4 regions of the Pseudomonas sp. Tul2A7 genome follow, and region 3 is predicted to be linked to each of the others. Evidence: riboswitches for the same ligand, from Rfam matches in the RefSeq annotation. Region 3 holds a riboswitch; each other region holds the start of a gene.

Region 1 (4,184 bases), 180 kb from region 3:
GTTCGGCGCGGATCAGCAAGCGGCAAATGGCGCTGTGGTCGAGGTTGGGGTGCAGTTCGGCGAGCATGCCGATACGCATCCAGTGCTCGGCCTGCGCGTTGATCGAGCGGCTGAGGGCGTTGCTGGAGATACGCAGGTTCTCGTGCATGTCCTCTGAAATCTTTACGATGCCCATATATGAATCCGATACGATGTGTATATGGATCGTATATTAGCCAAGCCCCCACCAAAATTGCAAACACACAGGCTGATCGTTCCCACGCTCCGCGTAGGAAGGCAGCCCGTGACGCTCCGCGTCACTGGACGCGGAGCGTCCCTAGAGGCATTCCTACGCGGAGCGTCGGAACGATCAACAGCCAAATCGCGGGCAAAAAAAAGCTGCCAAAACTGGCAGCAAAAACTTTAAGAACACGCGATGTATTGGCCTCAGCATAGACGCCGGATAATGACAGTGTCATGACAGCCACACATTCACTGAACCGCCCCTGCCCCGTCATCAGGATGTCATCAAGATCACGGCAGAATCCTCGCAAACCGTCTTGAGCCTCGCGACGGATGCTCTGCAAGGATTCCCATGAAAGACGACGCCTCGCTGTTTGCCGCCATCGACCTGGGCTCGAATGCCTTTCGCCTGATGATCGGCCAGTCGGTGCGCAGTCGAAAGGGCTTGCAGATCCAGGAAGTGAAAACCCTGCGTGAACCGGTGCGCCTTGCCGAAGGTTTTGACGGTGGTGCGCTGGATGCGTTGGCACTGGATCGCGGCTGGCAGGCATTGGCGCGGTTCGGCAAGAAGCTGCGCGGCTTCGAGGCCGGCCGAGTCCGTGCGGTGGCGACCAGTGCGGTGCGTGAGGCGAACAACGCGCAACTGTTTCTGGCCAGTGCCGAGCGGCATCTGGGCTTTCCCATCGACGTCATTTGCGGCCATGAAGAAGCGCGTCTGGTCTATGCCGGCGTGACCCACGCCTTGCCAAGCGCTGAAGACCTGCGCCTGGTGGTCGACATCGGCGGCGGCTCAACCGAGCTGATCCTCGGCCAAGGCTCACAACCGTTACTCACCGAAAGCATCGCCATCGGCAGCGGCACCTTGAGCACGCGCTTCTTTCGCGGCGGTGACGTGTCTGCCGGCGCGCTACAGGAGGCCGAACGCTTCGCCATCCTGCAGTTTGAAAAGGTTGCCCGGCGCTATCGTGCGCAGGGCTGGCAGCAGACCATCGGCTCTTCCGGCACCGCACGCATGCTGGCCAAAGTGCTCAAGGCCAATCGCCTCAACGACTTCGGCCAGGACGGCATCACCTACGGTGGCCTGCTGCGCCTGTCGCTGCTGCTGTTGAAGGTGAACAACGTGCAACAGCTCAAGCTTGCCGGCCTGCAACCACACCGCCAGAGCATTCTACCCGGCGGTCTGGTGTTGATGCTGGCGGCGTTCAAAGTGTTCGGCATTGCGCAAATGCTGCCCTCCGAACCGGGCCTGCGTTTAGGCGTGTTGCACGGTTTGATGAGCCAGCACTGATCCTCGCCACGGCAGATTCGTCTCCCCTTCAGCGGCTCGATCGACTACCATGCCGCCGTCGGTTCCCGAAGGGGACTAATAGGGAATCCGAGGTGCTTGCACAGCATTGATCGGAACTGCCCCCGCAACTGTAGGTGCCGAGCCTGCTCCACGACTGCCACTGGGTGAACCCCGGGAAGGCCGGAGCCAGGCGATGACGCATCAGTCAGGAGACCTGCCGGCACAGTGATTACTAACCGGCGGGGTGTCCGGGAAGGACATCGTGCCGTGTACTTCTTCTTTTGATGACCGGCCTTGCGCAGTTTCCCTGACCGCGTTCGATGGTGTGTTTCCGATCCGTACCCGCCTCGCTCCCCGTACGGTTCCCTTGGAGACTGCCCCATGCTGCTGCCCCGCATCGCCACCCTCATCACCGGCCTGACCCTTGGCGCCATGGCGCAGGCGGCACCGACGTTCTATCCGCTGACGATCGAAAACTGCGGCAGCACCCTGACCTTCCAGCACGCACCGACGCGCACCGTGACCATCGGCCAGGCCGGCACGGAAATGCTCTACGCCATGGGCCTGAGCGATAAAGTCGTCGGCACGTCACTGTGGTTCAACAATGTGCTGACGAAGTACAAAGCGCAGGACGACAAGATCCAGCGCCTGGCCGACAACGAGCCAAGTTTCGAATCGGTGATCGGCAAGCGCCCGGAACTGGTCGCCGTGGAGCTGGAATGGATGGTCGGCCCGCAAGGCGCGGTCGGCACCCGTGAGCAGTTTCATGAGCTGAAGATCCCGACCTACCTGCTGCCCTCCGATTGCGAGGCCAAGGACAACCTCGTCGGCGCCGATGGCACGCGGCTGGCACCGTTTCGCATCGATTCTATTTACAAGAGCGTGAGCCAACTGGCGCAGATCTTCGATGTTCAGGAGCGTGGTCAGCAACTCAATGATCAACTCAAGGCCAGCCTCGCCAAGTCGGTTGCCACCGCCCAAGGTAAACAACTGAAGGACGCCAGCGCGCTGGTGTGGTTCTCCAGCGCCGAAATGGATATCGAGCCATTCGTGGCCGGGCACAAAGGCATTCCCGATTTCATGCTCGACACCCTCGGCGTGCGCAACGTCGTGCAGTCCGATGAAGAGTGGCCAACAGTCGGTTGGGAAACCATCGCCAAAGCCAATCCGACCTTCCTCGTCATCGCGCGTATGGATCGCCGACGCTTCCCCGCTGACGACTATGAAAAGAAACTCGCCTTTCTGCGCAGCGACCCGGTGACACGCAACATGGACGCGGTGAAACACAACCGCATCATCATTCTTGACGCCATGGCCATGCAGGCGAGCCTGCGCATGTTCGACGGCATCGAGCAACTGGCCACAGCCATCAACGGCTATGACCTGTCGCAATGAGTGCCAGCCTGATCCGTACGTTGCTGGCCCTGGCGACACTGTTGATTGCAGTGATTGCCGGCGTGGCCATTGGTGAAACCTCGATTGAACCGGGCGTGGTGGTGCAAGTGCTGGCCAACAAGCTGTGGGGCGCCGGGCATGTGCTCGACCCTATCGATGAAGGCATCGTCTGGAACTATCGCCTGACCCGCGCACTGGTCGCGGCGGCGTGCGGTGCCGGGTTGGCCACGTGCGGAGTGATTTTGCAGTCGCTGCTGCGTAACCCTTTGGCCGATCCGTATCTGCTGGGGATTTCTGCCGGGGCTTCGACCGGTGCGGTGATGGTGGCGTTGCTCGGTGTTGGCGCCGGGCTCATCTCGCTGTCAGTCGGAGCTTTCGCCGGCGCAGTCACGGCGTTCGTGCTGGTGATTGTACTGGCGCGGGTCAGCGGTTCGGCCAGCGGCACCGGGCAGATCATTCTTGCGGGGATCGCCGGTTCGCAGTTATTCAATGCGCTGACGGCGTTTCTGATTACCCGTTCGGCCAGCTCCGAGCAGGCACGCGGGATCATGTTCTGGCTGTTGGGCAATCTCGGTGGCGTGCGCTGGCCGTCGGTGTGGCTGGCGGTGCCGGTGGCCGTGTTGGGGTTGGTCGTGTGCCTGTGGCATCGGCGGGCGTTGGATGCGTTTACCTTTGGCGCGGATTCGGCGGCATCCCTCGGCATTCCGGTGCGACGTGTGCAGATTCTATTGATTGGCTGCGCGGCGCTGGTGACGGCGGTGATGGTGTCGATTGTCGGTTCGATCGGTTTTGTCGGCCTGGTGATTCCCCACGCTGCGCGCCTGTTGCTTGGCACCGGGCATGCACGACTGCTGCCGGCCAGTGCGTTGGGCGGCGCGGTGTTTTTGATTGCTGCTGACGTGCTGTCGCGCACGCTGATCAAGGGTCAGGTGATTCCGGTCGGGGTGATTACCGCGCTGGTCGGTGCGCCGGTGTTTGCCTTGATTCTGGTTGGCCGCAGGTCCGCACGATGAACAGTGTTCTGAGTTGTTCCAGGTTGACGTTCAAGGTGCGCGGCGCCGAGTTGCTCAATGGTGTCAGCCTTGAGGTTCAGCGCGGCGAGACACTGGGCATCGTCGGGCCGAATGGCTCGGGTAAATCCACCCTGTTGAAGTTGCTGGCCGGGCTGCGTGAACCGAGCGCTGGCGAGGTCCTGCTTGAAGGTCAGCGCTTGAGCAAAATGGCCCGGCGCAGCATTGCGCAAAAACTCGCGGTCGTTGAACAACAGGCCGACACCGAT
Region 2 (4,184 bases), 1.0 Mb from region 3:
CTTCACAGAGGTGATGTAGTCCGGCACCAGGTCACTGCCGATCTCGTCGCGCTCATTCACTGCTGTCCACAGCGCGCCACTTTTCGGCTCCCAGGCCAGGCCATTGGGGTTGCGGATGCCTGAGGCGAAAATCCGGTGATTACCGGTCGCCCGATCAACTTCCCAGATCGCCGCGCGACCTTCTTCCTTATCCAGACCATTTTCGCCAACGTTGCTGTTCGAGCCGACCGTGACGTACAACTTGCTGCCGTCCTTGCTGGCGATGACGTTTTTCGTCCAGTGGTGATTCAGCGTGCCGCCGGGCAGATCGACAACCTTGATTGGCTGCGACTTGATCTCGGTCGCGCCGGGTTCGTAGTTGAAGCGCAGCAGGCGATCGGTATCGGCGACGTAAAGATCATTGCCGACCAAGGTCATGCCGAACGGCGAGTTGAGGTTTTGCAGAAACACCGTGCGTGTCTCGGCCACGCCATCGTGATCAGCGTCGCGCAGCAAAGTGATGCGATTCGGGCTTGGCACGCCAGCGCCGGCCTTGCCCATGACCTTCTTCATGACCCAGCCACGAATGCCACTGCTGTCATCAGGCTTTGGCGGGGCGTTGGTTTCTGCCACCAGCACATCGCCGTTGGGCAGCACGTAAAGCCAGCGCGGATGGTCGAGGCCTTCGGCGAATGCAGCGACTTGCGTGCCAGTCGCTGCCGTCGGTTTAGCGCCCTGGGGCCAGCCGATCGCCGGGGCGATGTTCACCGTCGGGATCAGGGTCTTGTTCGGTTCGGGCAGCTTCGGCGACGGGCCGGTACCGTCGGAGACTTGCAGGCTGGAGGTTTCACCGCAGGCGGCGAGACCTCCGGCGAAGGCGATGACAAAAACGAGCTGGGGCTTGCGCATTGCTGATCTTCCCTATGAATGCATTCCTAATCATAGAGGAGGGCGCAAGCCCGATGGTTCAACTGCTCAGCCGCGGGCTTCCTTGAACAGCACGGCGATGCCCGGGTGATAGTTGCCGGCTTCGCTGCGCAATTTGCGATAGGCGTAAGGGAAATACCAGGCGACCGCGCAGGTGTGTTCCTTTTGCAGATCGTCGACCATGTCCTGCAGCTCTTCGGGGCTGGCGCTGTGCTGGGCTTTTTGCGGCGCGACAAACAGGCAGCCAAGCTTGAAGTCGCTGGCATAGCTGATGCGTTTGGCGTCGTTGGTGATGTCGAGCAGGGCTTGAGTCAGATTGAGGTTGGTAACCTTTGGCCAGCGCTGGGTGGCCTGGATAAAGGCGCGGTCTTCGGCGCCGGCGAGAAACAGATCGGCGCGGGCATTGCGCTCGCCTTCTTCATTCTGTTTGCGCGTGGCAGTGTCATTCAAAGTGACCAGCTCGGCCATCCACGCCGCTGCCGAGAGCAGTCCGAGATTGGCTTTCTCGTCATGCCAGTAAGGGGTGTCGCTGTCGCCGCGCACGGCATTGTAGCGGTCGATACAGTCAAACCAGCGTTCAAGCACCGGGCGCAGGAATTCCAGGCGCGGGTTGCTGATGATCATGCCTTGCATCGTCATCATCCTTTATTGTTGTAGTGGGCTTTTCGGGAAAGGCATGGCTCTTTGATATCATTTGTATCAGTGTGGCACAAGATTGGCGGCAGATAATTGATCAGCGGCAGTTATTCGCCCGATGGCCGCCTCTTTAATTGACGCTCCACCCCCAACCCTCTAACCTTCGCGGCTTGTTTCAGGTGCTCTGTGACCGCTGTCGACAGAGTGAAACAGGGAAGCCGGTGAGGGTTGTCTTCAAGCGAAGAACCACCACGATCCCGGCGCTGCCCCCGCAACGGTAAATGAGTGAAAACTGCGCCTTGAGCCACTGCCTCGACAGAAGCGGGAAGGCGCGCAGTCAGGCCAACGCCGCTCATGAGCCCGGAGACCGGCCTGATCCATCCAGCGGCATCACGGTGGGCGATGCCAGGCTTTTTGCCGTCTATTCCTGTGCCTGCCCGCCGTTATCCAGCCTCAACGGAGAGCTCCCCCATGACTGATTCCCCCGAGCGCGACGAACGCCATCTGGCGCGTATGCAGCGCAAAAAAGCCGTGATCGACGAACGCATCGCCAACTCGCCTGACGAGTGCGGCCTGGTACTGGTGCTGACCGGCAACGGCAAAGGCAAAAGCAGTTCGGCCTTCGGCATGCTCGCCCGCGCCATGGGCCACGGCATGCAGTGCGGCGTGGTGCAGTTCATCAAGGGCCGCAACAGCACCGGCGAAGAGTTGTTCTTCCGCCGCTTTCCCGAGCAAGTCCGCTTCCACGTGATGGGCGAAGGCTTCACCTGGGAAACCCAGGACCGTCAGCGCGACATCGCCGCCGCCGAAGCCGCGTGGGCTGTCTCTCGCGAATTGCTGCGTGATCCATCGATCGGTCTGGTGGTGCTCGACGAACTCAACATCGCCCTCAAACACGGCTACCTCGATCTTGATCAGGTGCTTAGCGATCTGCAGGCGCGTCCGCCGATGCAGCACGTGATCGTCACTGGTCGTGCGGCCAAGCCGGAAATGATCGAAATGGGCGACACGGTCACCGAAATGGGCATGCTCAAACACGCCTTCCAGGCCGGTATCAAAGCGCAGAAAGGCGTCGAACTTTGAATCAACCACGTCACTGCCCGGCGGTGCTCATCGCCGCGCCGGCCTCCGGTCAGGGCAAGACCACCGTCACCGCCGCGCTCGCCCGTTTGCATCGCAATCAGGGGCGCGAGGTGCGTGTGTTCAAATGCGGCCCGGATTTTCTCGATCCGATGATTCTCGAGCGCGCCAGCGGTGCGCCGGTGTATCAACTGGACATGTGGATGGTCGGCGAGCAGGAAAGTCGTCGGCTGTTGTGGGAAGCCGCCGCGGAGGCGGATCTGATTCTGATTGAAGGCGTGATGGGCCTGTTCGACGGCACGCCTTCCAGCGCCGATCTGGCGCGGCACTTCGGCGTGCCGGTGCTCGGCGTGATTGATGGGACGGCGATGGCGCAGACCTTTGGTGCGTTGGCGCTGGGCCTGGCGAAGTATCAGCCGGATCTGCCGTTTGCCGGTGTGTTGGCCAACCGTGTCGGCACGTTGCGCCATGCGCAGTTGCTCGAAGGTAGCCTCACTGAAGGCCTGCGTTGGTGCGGCGCATTGTCCCGCGAGACCGGTATCGAACTGCCGAGTCGCCATCTCGGCCTGGTCCAGGCCAGCGAACTGAATGATCTCGATGTGCGTCTCGATGCCGCCGCCGATGCATTGGCCAGCAGTTGCGAGGTAGCGCTGCCACCGGCCGTGGAATTCGCCGCGCCTGATGTGATCGCCGTCGAACCGTTGCTGAAAAACGTGCGAATCGCCGTTGCCCGCGATGAAGCGTTTGCCTTCACCTACGGCGCGAGTCTCGATCTGTTGCGGGCGATGGGCGCCGAGTTGAGTTTCTTCTCGCCGATCCGTGACACGCAATTGCCTGGCGCTGACAGTCTGTATCTGCCCGGTGGTTATCCGGAATTGCACCACGTTGCGTTGTCGCAGAACACCGCGATGTTGGAGGCGATTCGCGCGCATCATGCAGCGGGTAAACCGTTGCTCGCTGAGTGTGGCGGGATGCTGTATTTGCTCGATTCGCTGACTGACGTTGAAGGTGCTCGCGCCGAATTGGTTGGGCTGCTCAAAGGCGACGCGGTGATGCAGAAGCGTCTGGCGGCGTTGGCGTTGCAAGCGGTGGATCTGCCGGAAGGCTCGCTGCGTGGGCACACGTATCATCATTCCCTGACCACCACCGAACTGACGCCGATTGCGCGTGGCTTGAGCCCGAATGGTGGGCGCGGTGCCGAGGCGGTTTATCGTGAGGGGCGGATGACGGCCTCTTATGTGCACTTCTATTTTCCGTCGAATCCTGCGGCTGTCGCTGCACTGTTTGCGCCTGACTCCGAAGCCGCCTTCGCGAGCAGGCTCGCTCCCACAGTTGAAACAGTGGTGACTGAAGCAATGCAATCCCCTGTGGGAGCGAGCCTGCTCGCGAAAGGGCCATGACCGACAACGCATTCTCCGAAGCCGAGCGCGAAGCAGTTTATCGAGCCATCGCCGAACGCCGCGACATGCGCCACTTCACTGGCGGCACGGTCGAGCCGGAGCTGCTGCGCCGACTACTGGAAGCCGCCCACCAGGCCCCGAGTGTCGGCCTGATGCAGCCCT
Region 3 (4,184 bases):
GAATCGCCACGCCGAGGATCTTCATCAGCCAGTGACGGCTGAACGCGATCAACGACAGCCCGACCGCAGTCGAAGCGGCCGTGCCGATCCACCACATCTGACGCGAGGCCAGATCCGCAGCGGCTGTGCCCGGCAACTCAGGCGGCAGGCCCAGGGTCGGCGCGAGGACGAAAGTGGCGTAACCGGCCAGGCCCCAGAGCAGGCCTTGCGAGGTTTTGGTCGGTGCGCGCAGGGTGTAGAGGCCGGCGAGCATCAGGGCGAAACCGACGGCTACGACCAGATTACCGCCAGTGGTCGAGACTACGCGCTGCCAGCCGTTTTCCGGCTCCCAGGCCTCGGCATCGTGGGTGTGCGCAGCGGCGCCGGCGGCGTGTTCGTGAACTTCAGCCACGGGTTCGGCTTTTTCGAAGGTCTCTGCCTGAAGAATCAGCGGCGAGACCCAGAAGCTTTGCAGCAGGGTGAGGAGCAGGGCGGCCAGCAGACCGGTGAAACCTGCGGTTTGCGCAATACGCTTGATCATGTCGGCAGGTCTCAGTGGCACGGGAACGCGGCGCTGTGGCGGGTATCGTGGGCGGCGTTGTGCACCGCTTCGATGTGCGAGAAACCGGCGAAGTAGACCAGGCTGGCGCCGAGGATCGACGCAAAGATCGCGGCGCTCAGGCGTTGACTCAGGGTGGCGGTGCTGGAAATTTTGTCCGTGTTGCTGCCGGTGCTGCTGATGATCGACATGGCGCTTCCCTCTGGAATGTCAGTGGGTGAATCGAGCGCATGAAAACCCCTGCGGGTCGGGCTCGCAGAGGTTCGAACAGCGCCCGCCCACCGCGGGTTTGTTATGTTCAGCGACGCACAAGGTGCGGGCTGTGTGTTGCGGGCCGGTCTCCGGGCTCACGAGGGGTTGGCGTCAGGCCGACCTGCAAGCGTCACCTTCCCATGCCTTGCTGACACAGTGGTTTTGACGCTTCGCTCGCTTACCGTTGCGGGGGCAGCACCGGACTGACATGGGCTTGAGTAAAGCACATGATTCACCGGTTTCCCGTTTCACCCTGTGAAGGGCACCCGTAACAAGTTGTGTAGGAGAGCATGGGTTGGGGATTTTAGTCAATTTTGTGGGTGTATATCCGTTGCTGCGGGTGTGGCTGATTACGGTTCCGCCCTTACGGCGGGTCACTTTTGGCAAACGCCCCAAAAGTAACCAAAAGGTCTTCGCCCTGACGTTCGGCCCGCTCGCTAAAGCTCGGGGTTCCTTCGCTCCGGGATCGATCCGGGCGCAGCGTCTCCGGTTTGCTTCGCTGCACCTCCTCTCGCTGTGTTTGGCTGCGCCAAACGGTCGCTGCGCTCCCACCCCCGGATCAATCCCTCCACTCAGCCTGCCGATGGGCTCCAAGATCAAAAGCAGGCGAGCTGCCACTCGGCCTATTGAGTGGTGAAGAGCGCGGGTGTTCGGCTGTTGATTTGCGTTGTTGCTGCCCCTCACCCCAGCCCTCTCCCGAGGGAGAGGGAGCCGATTTTTGGGCTTTTCAAAATGCGCGTTCGACGCGGTATCGCACGTCGGCGTACATCTCCCAAACCACTCGGTCAGTCCCCTCTCCCTCCGGGAGAGGGCTAGGGTGAGGGGCTCTTGATCTGGCTTTGGCTCTTGATCTGGCTTTTGATCTGGCTTTTTTGCCCCTTCGGCAGGCCGAGCGAAGGTGTTCATCCGGGGGTAGGCGCGCAGCGCCGTGCGGCGTAGCCGCATACATCGAGAGGAGGTGCAGCGAAGCAAACCGTAGGCGATGCCCCCGGATGGACACCGTAGCGAGGGAACACTGAGCCTCAGCGAAGTGCCGTACGCCGGGGCAAAGCCTTTTGGGTTACCTTTTCGGCGTTTGGAAAAGGTGACTCGCTGTAAGAGCGAAACCGTCAGCGGCCGCACCCGCAGCAACGGATATACCCCCAATCCAAACATTGACCCAAAACCACACCATGCGTAGCCTTGCGCCTTCGAGGTTCTTCGGCCCACGCCGAAGCTAAGAAGGGAACGCGGTCAATGCCGCGGCTGCCCCCGCAACTGTGAACGGTGATGTTCGCTGCCACGCCACTGCCAGCTCAATCGATGAGCCAGCGGGAAGGCGCAGCCAACGCCAGGCCCAGCGCCTGAACACCGTCAGCCAGGAGACCTGCCTCGTCACAGTTTCTCACTACAACCGGGCGGGGTGATCCGGTGGCGAACGCTTCCGGCGCGCACGCGCGTTGCCGGTTCTCGTCCCGTATGCCCGCCGCTTGCCAAAGGGCATACCGATGAAAACACTGGCCAAACTCCCCGTCACCATCGTCACCGGCTTCCTCGGCTCGGGCAAAACCACATTGCTGCGGCACATGCTCGACAACGCGCAGGGCCGGCGCATCGCGGTGATTGTCAACGAGTTCGGCGAGTTGGGCATCGACGGTGAAATCCTCAAGCAATGCACCATCGGCTGCACCGAAGAAGAAGCCACCGGCCGCGTTTACGAACTGGCCAACGGCTGCCTGTGCTGCACCGTTCAGGAAGAATTCTTCCCGGTGATGCGCGAACTGGTCGCCCGTCGCGGCGATCTCGACCACATCCTCATCGAAACCTCGGGCCTGGCCCTGCCAAAACCGCTGGTGCAAGCCTTCCAGTGGCCGGAAATCCGCAGCGCCTGCACCGTTGACGCAGTGATCACCGTGGTCGACAGCCCGGCCGTGGCCGCTGGCACCTTCGCCGCATTCCCGGATCAAGTCGATGCGCAGCGCAAACTCGACCCGAACCTCGATCACGAATCGCCGCTGCACGAACTGTTCGCCGACCAACTGGCCAGCGCCGACCTCGTCATCCTCAACAAGGCCGACCAGACCAGCCCGGAAGATCTCGCTCGCGTGCGCGCTGAAGTCGCCGAAGAGCTGCCACCGGCGGTGAAAATCATCGAAGCCAGCAACGGCCGTCTGCCGCTGGATGTGCTGATCGGCCTCGGCGCCGGTTCCGAAGAACACATCGACAGCCGTCACAGTCATCACGATCACCACCATGGTGAAGGCGATGACGATCACGATGACCACGATCACGACGCTTTCGATTCAATCTCCATCGAACTGCCGCAAGCCGACGAAAGCCTGCTGCTCGACGCGCTGACGCAACTGGTGGTCAAGCACGGCATCCTCCGTGTCAAAGGTTTCGCCGCCATTCCAAACAAGCCGATGCGCCTGTTGATCCAGGGCGTGGGCACGCGTTTCGACAAGCATTTCGACCGTCAGTGGGGCGCCGATGAAGCGCGCGTTACCCGTCTGGTATTGATCGGCCAGCAACTCGACGCCGCCCAACTCGAAGCGCAACTGCGCGCTGCGCTCAGCGTTTAAGCCATGCACCTGCTCAGGACACAGCCCGGCGGTTTCGTCTCGGATGACAACATTGCCGACCTTGGCCAAACCCCCGCCGAGCTGGTGATCCTGTGCAGCGGCGACTCCAGCCTGGCGCTGCTCGCCGAAGCGGCGCAGCAGTTGCCGGAAGATTACCCGAGCCTGCGTCTGGCCAATCCGATGCAGGTGCAGAATCACGCTTCGGTCGATCTGTACGTCGACGAAGTGCTGCGCCACGCCAAGGTGATCCTGATCTCGCTGCACGGCGGCATCGCCTATTGGCGTTACGGTGTCGAGCGTCTGATCGAGTTGTCCGAGCGTGGTGTGCAGGTGATTCTGGTACCGGGCGATGACCGTCCCGATCCGGAGCTCAGCGACTTGAGCACCGTCAACGCCGAGGATCGCGACCGGCTCTGGCAGTTCTTGCGTCAGGGCGGTCTTGGCAATGCGCTGGATTTCTTCCGCTGCCTGGCCAACCGTTGGCTCGCCCGTGATTACGCTTGGGACGAACCGCAAACCCTGCCGCGCACGGCGATTTACCATCCACAAAAAACCACCGCCGCATTGAGTGACTGGCAAGCCGAATGGCTGCCCGAGAACCCGGTCGCGGCGGTGTTGTTTTACCGCTCGCATTTGCAAGCGGCGAACACCGCGTTCATCGATGTTTTCTGCCAGCGCTTGCAGGCGGCAGGGCTGAATCCGCTGCCGATCGCCGTGGCCAGTCTGAAAGAGCCCGGCTGCCTGACGGTGGTCGAGGATTGGCTGGACGAAGTGGAGGCGGGGGTGATTCTTAACACCACCGGGTTCGCCCAGTCCAGCCCGGAAGCGCCGCA
Region 4 (4,184 bases), 770 kb from region 3:
TTTTCCTGGTTGATCGCCGCGTTCGGGTAAGCCACGACTTTGCCGTCGCGGATCTCGCCCACGGTGAACGGCACGTTGTCGCCCCAACGCGGGAAGTTGACGAAGATGCGCCCGGTTTCGGTGACGGTCACGCCGGTGGGCATCGCGTCGTAGAACGCATGGACCTGTTCGAGCGTGCCGAACGATCGGTCGGCGGGGGCATTGGCCGGCAACGCGACGGCGCTGATTGCATGGGCGAACGGCGCCGCCATGACCATGACCAATGCAGCAGAAAGCTTTTTCATACGCATGAGCTGCTCCTGACAGGCCCGCGTGCAGGCCCGTCTGAATGAGTGAAATCAGAAACCTTCGAGCACCAGTTTGCCTCGGGCCTTGCCGCTCTCGACCAAGGCATGGGCACGGCGCATGTTTGCCGCGTTGATCGCGCCAAAATGTTCACCGACAGTCGTTTTCAAAATGCCCTGGTCAATCAGATCGCTGACGCGATTGAGCAGGTGATGCTGCTCGATCATGTCCGGGGTTTCGTACAGCGAACGGGTGAACATCAGCTCCCAGTGCAGCGACAGCGACTTGCGCTTGAGCGGCATCACGTCGAGGCTTTCAGGATCGTCGATCACGCCCAGACGCCCTTGTGGTCGAAGCACTTCGATCAGCTGGGCAAAATGCTGCTCGGTATGGGTCAGGCTGGCGACATGGCTGACCTCGTCAATGCCCAGTGCCTGCAACTGTGCGAGCAGCGGCTGACTGTGATCGATGACGTGATGCGCGCCCAACTGCCGGACCCAGTCAGCCGTTTCCTGCCGCGAGGCGGTGCCGATGACAGTCAGCCGCGTCAACTGTCGGGCCAGTTGCACCAGCATCGAGCCGACGCCGCCCGCTGCCCCCGTGATCAACAGGCACTTGCCCTGCCCTGAACCTTCGCTGACACCGAGACGGTCGAACAACAATTCCCAGGCGGTGATCGACGTCAACGGCAATGCTGCCGCATCCGCTGCACTTAACGAACGCGGTTTGTGCCCGACGATTCGCTCGTCCACCAGGTGAAATTCGCTATAACTGCCGGTGCGGGCAAGGGAGCCTGCGTAGAACACTTCGTCGCCAGGCTGAAACAGCGTCACTTCAGCACCGACCTCACGGACGATGCCGGCGGCATCCCAGCCGAGGATTTTCGGTTCTTTGGTGAAAGTGCCGGCGCGCACTTTGGTATCGACCGGATTGACCGACACCGCACGAACTTCTACGAGCAAATCCCGTGGGCCGGGAGTCGGCACCGGCAGGTCGATGTCCTGCAACGATTGCGGATCTTCAATGGGCAAAGCGTGTTGGGTGAAGGTGATGGCTTTCATGGAAACTCGCTGTCTGAAGAGCTGATGTGCTCACTTGCCGCCATCTTCGACTTCCCAGGCACAAAGAAAAACCAGCAGAATGGGCCAACACTTTCACTGCAGGAGTGAAAATGATCCGCATTGATGATCTTGGTTTGTTCACCCGCAGCGCCGCGCTGGGCAGCTTCACCGCTGCCGCCCTTGAGGCCGATTTATTGCCCGGTCAGGTTGCCGCGGCGATCAAGCGTCTGGAGCGTGAGCTGGACGTGCGCCTGTTTGCGCGCACCACCCGCAGCCTGCGATTAACCGCCGAGGGCGAGCAATACTTGCCCACCGCCCACTCGGTGCTGGAGGCGCTCAAGCAAGGCAAGGAAAACCTGCGCGGTGAAAACGCCACGTTGCGCGGTGTGCTGCAAGTGACGGCGCCGTCCGATCTGGGGCGCAACATTTTGCTGCCGTGGCTTACGCTGTTTCGCCGCCAGCACCCGGAGCTGACCTTGCGATTTTCTCTGTCGGACCAGATCGCAGACTTGTTTCGCGACCCGGTAGACGTGGCGATTCGATACGGCTCGAATGAAGATGCCAACTACGTGGCGCTGCCGTTGGCACCGTGGAACCGGCGGGTGCTGGTCGCCGCACCGGAATACGTGGAGCGCCACGGATACCCGCAAACACCGGACGATCTGCACAACCACCCTTGCCTGCTCTACCAGCAAGGTGGCCGGGTCTACGACAAGTGGAGCCTGGGCAGTGAAACGATCCAGGTCTCGGGACCGATGTTCAGCGACGACGCCGACGTCGTGCGCCGCTGGGCGTTGAGCGGCGAAGGCATCGCCAACAAATCCTGGCTGGACGTCAGTGCAGACGTGATCGCAGGGCGACTGATCGTGCTGCTGAAGGATTTCCCCGGCAATGCCTCACCCTTGAGTCTGGTGTGCCCGCATCGCAAGCAGATCAGCCCGGCGGTGTCTCAGCTTTATACGTGGTTGAGTGGCCAGTTTGCCGCTCTGGAACGCATCCAATAGCCCCCCCGTTGCTTGCCACATTGACGAACCGCCCGTCGAATGTTCAGATGCCGCCCTGTTTCAGGTGCCCCCTGCCGCCGTGCATGGGGTGAAACGGGAAACCGGTACGTTCTTTTCGAACAAGTCCGGTGCTGCCCCCGCAACGGTATGCGCGTGATGCTTTCGACAGACCACTGTGGCCACTCGGCCATGGGAAGGTGAAAGCCTCGATACGCGCGAGCCCGGAGACCGGCCTGAAATGCTGTTTGGCAAAATCCTGCGGTGGGCGGGCATGGGCCGGTATTGGCTGTGCGCGATGCCTTCTCCTGCATGCTCTTCTGCGAAGATCCTTTTCGAGAAGACAATGATTCGACCTTTCAACACTTGTGCTCCAACCCTGTTCCTTGGCTGCCTGTTCAGCCCGCTGCTACTGGCCGACGACGCGCCGCTGGAACTCAATCAGCAAATCGTTTCTGCACCGTCAGTGGAATCGACCACTGTCGCCGACATGGCCAAGTTCGGCAGTAAAGTCGAGATCGTCAGCCGCGAACAGATCGAGCGCGCCGGCCCCAGCGCCGATGTCAGCCGTGTCATGCAGATGTTCATTCCCGGCCTGTACGTTGCGCCGAAAAACGGCCCGTTCGATTACGGCACCTATTCGCTGCTCGGCGGGCGCAACGACGACACGCTGATCCTGCTCGACGGTGTGCGCCTGAACAATCGACTGTACGGCGGCCTGTATCTGGACACCCTGCCGGCCAATGCCATCGAGCGCATCGAAGTGCTCAAGGGCGGGCAGAGCCTGTTGTTCGGCACCCAAGCGGTGTCGGGGGTGATCAACATCGTCACCCGCAGCCCGCAGAGCCGCAAAACCTCCGGCGAAGTGAATCTGGGCGTCGACAGTTTCGGCGGCACCAGCGAAGACGCTCGGGTCGAGAATATCTTCACCAACGGTTTCGGCGATCTCGGCTTGCTGGCGTACGTCAGCCACAACGTCTCCGACGGTTACCAGCCGTATCGCAACCGTGACATGAAAAACGTCAGCGAGAAGAAACGTGCCTACGAAGTCACCACCTTCGGCGGCAAGGCCATTCAGTCGTTCGGCGATGATTCGCGGCTGGAACTGTTCTACCAATATGCCGACGCCAATCTCGACTTCGCCCGCCCGGTCGACAATCACACGACCACCAACGATCGCGTGCAGCAGATCGCCACGGCGACCTTTGAGCAGAACATCAACGAGCGCCTGAGTTACTTCGTCAAAGGTCATCTCAACGACTGGGACACGCGCTACACGCGGGTCAACAACGTCGCCGGCGGCGGCACCAAAGTCATCAACCACAACGACTATTGGGGCTTCACCGACTGGGGTGTGCAGGCCGAAGGCAAGGCTGAATTGCCCGGCGGCCATGTGCTGGTGTTTGGCACCGACAATCAATGGTTCAAGGGCCAGGACGATGTACTGATCATCGATAACGACAAGGCCGAAGCGCATGCGTTCTACACGCAATTGCGCCCGCAGATCGACGCGCTGCCGAACTGGCACCCGAGCATTGGCGTTCGCCACGAAGCCATGAGCGGCGGCGACGGTGCCACGGTCGGCATGCTCACTTCGCTGTATGACCTCAACGACAACTGGTCCGTGCGTGGCCAATACGGCAGCGCCTACAAACTGCCGAACGCCGAGCAACTGTTCGTCAACGAACCGGGCGACGAGATCGGCAACCGTAATCTCAAACCGGAAAAAAGCCGCAACGCGGAACTGGGTGTCGACTACAAAGGCTTTCTGCGGGATCGCGAATTCAGCGCCAGCGTGACTCTGTTCAAACGCAAGATCGACGACTTGATCACCCTC

The links. Region 3 has a riboswitch for cobalamin ahead of cobW (cobalamin biosynthesis protein CobW). Riboswitches for the same ligand answer to the same signal wherever they lie in the genome.
Region 1: another riboswitch for cobalamin. It lies ahead of ACOYXJ_RS26495 (ABC transporter substrate-binding protein); the one in region 3 lies ahead of cobW (cobalamin biosynthesis protein CobW).
Region 2: another riboswitch for cobalamin. It lies ahead of cobO (cob(I)yrinic acid a,c-diamide adenosyltransferase); the one in region 3 lies ahead of cobW (cobalamin biosynthesis protein CobW).
Region 4: another riboswitch for cobalamin. It lies ahead of ACOYXJ_RS22375 (TonB-dependent receptor plug domain-containing protein); the one in region 3 lies ahead of cobW (cobalamin biosynthesis protein CobW).

What each region holds. Positions count from the first base shown of each region.
Region 1 is NZ_CP186499.1:5,959,109-5,963,292, forward strand. Features, by position in the region: gene ACOYXJ_RS26485 (ParD-like family protein) at 1-175, opposite strand, end outside; gene ACOYXJ_RS26490 (Ppx/GppA phosphatase family protein) at 575-1,510, shown strand; cobalamin riboswitch at 1,553-1,746, shown strand; gene ACOYXJ_RS26495 (ABC transporter substrate-binding protein) at 1,892-2,905, shown strand; gene ACOYXJ_RS26500 (FecCD family ABC transporter permease) at 2,914-3,918, shown strand; gene ACOYXJ_RS26505 (ABC transporter ATP-binding protein) at 3,915-4,184, shown strand, end outside.
Region 2 is NZ_CP186499.1:167,750-171,933, reverse strand. Features, by position in the region: gene ACOYXJ_RS00865 (PQQ-dependent sugar dehydrogenase) at 1-888, opposite strand, end outside; gene ACOYXJ_RS00860 (hypothetical protein) at 955-1,539, opposite strand; cobalamin riboswitch at 1,703-1,932, shown strand; gene cobO (cob(I)yrinic acid a,c-diamide adenosyltransferase) at 2,014-2,625, shown strand; gene ACOYXJ_RS00850 (cobyrinate a,c-diamide synthase) at 2,622-4,022, shown strand; gene bluB (5,6-dimethylbenzimidazole synthase) at 4,019-4,184, shown strand, end outside.
Region 3 is NZ_CP186499.1:5,782,276-5,786,459, reverse strand. Features, by position in the region: gene ACOYXJ_RS25750 (CbtA family protein) at 1-520, opposite strand, end outside; gene ACOYXJ_RS25745 (CbtB domain-containing protein) at 532-729, opposite strand; cobalamin riboswitch at 854-1,075, opposite strand; cobalamin riboswitch at 1,967-2,178, shown strand; gene cobW (cobalamin biosynthesis protein CobW) at 2,278-3,351, shown strand; gene cobN (cobaltochelatase subunit CobN) at 3,355-4,184, shown strand, end outside.
Region 4 is NZ_CP186499.1:5,009,261-5,013,444, reverse strand. Features, by position in the region: gene ACOYXJ_RS22390 (L-dopachrome tautomerase-related protein) at 1-290, opposite strand, end outside; gene ACOYXJ_RS22385 (zinc-binding alcohol dehydrogenase family protein) at 339-1,346, opposite strand; gene ACOYXJ_RS22380 (LysR family transcriptional regulator) at 1,457-2,350, shown strand; cobalamin riboswitch at 2,396-2,601, shown strand; gene ACOYXJ_RS22375 (TonB-dependent receptor plug domain-containing protein) at 2,694-4,184, shown strand, end outside.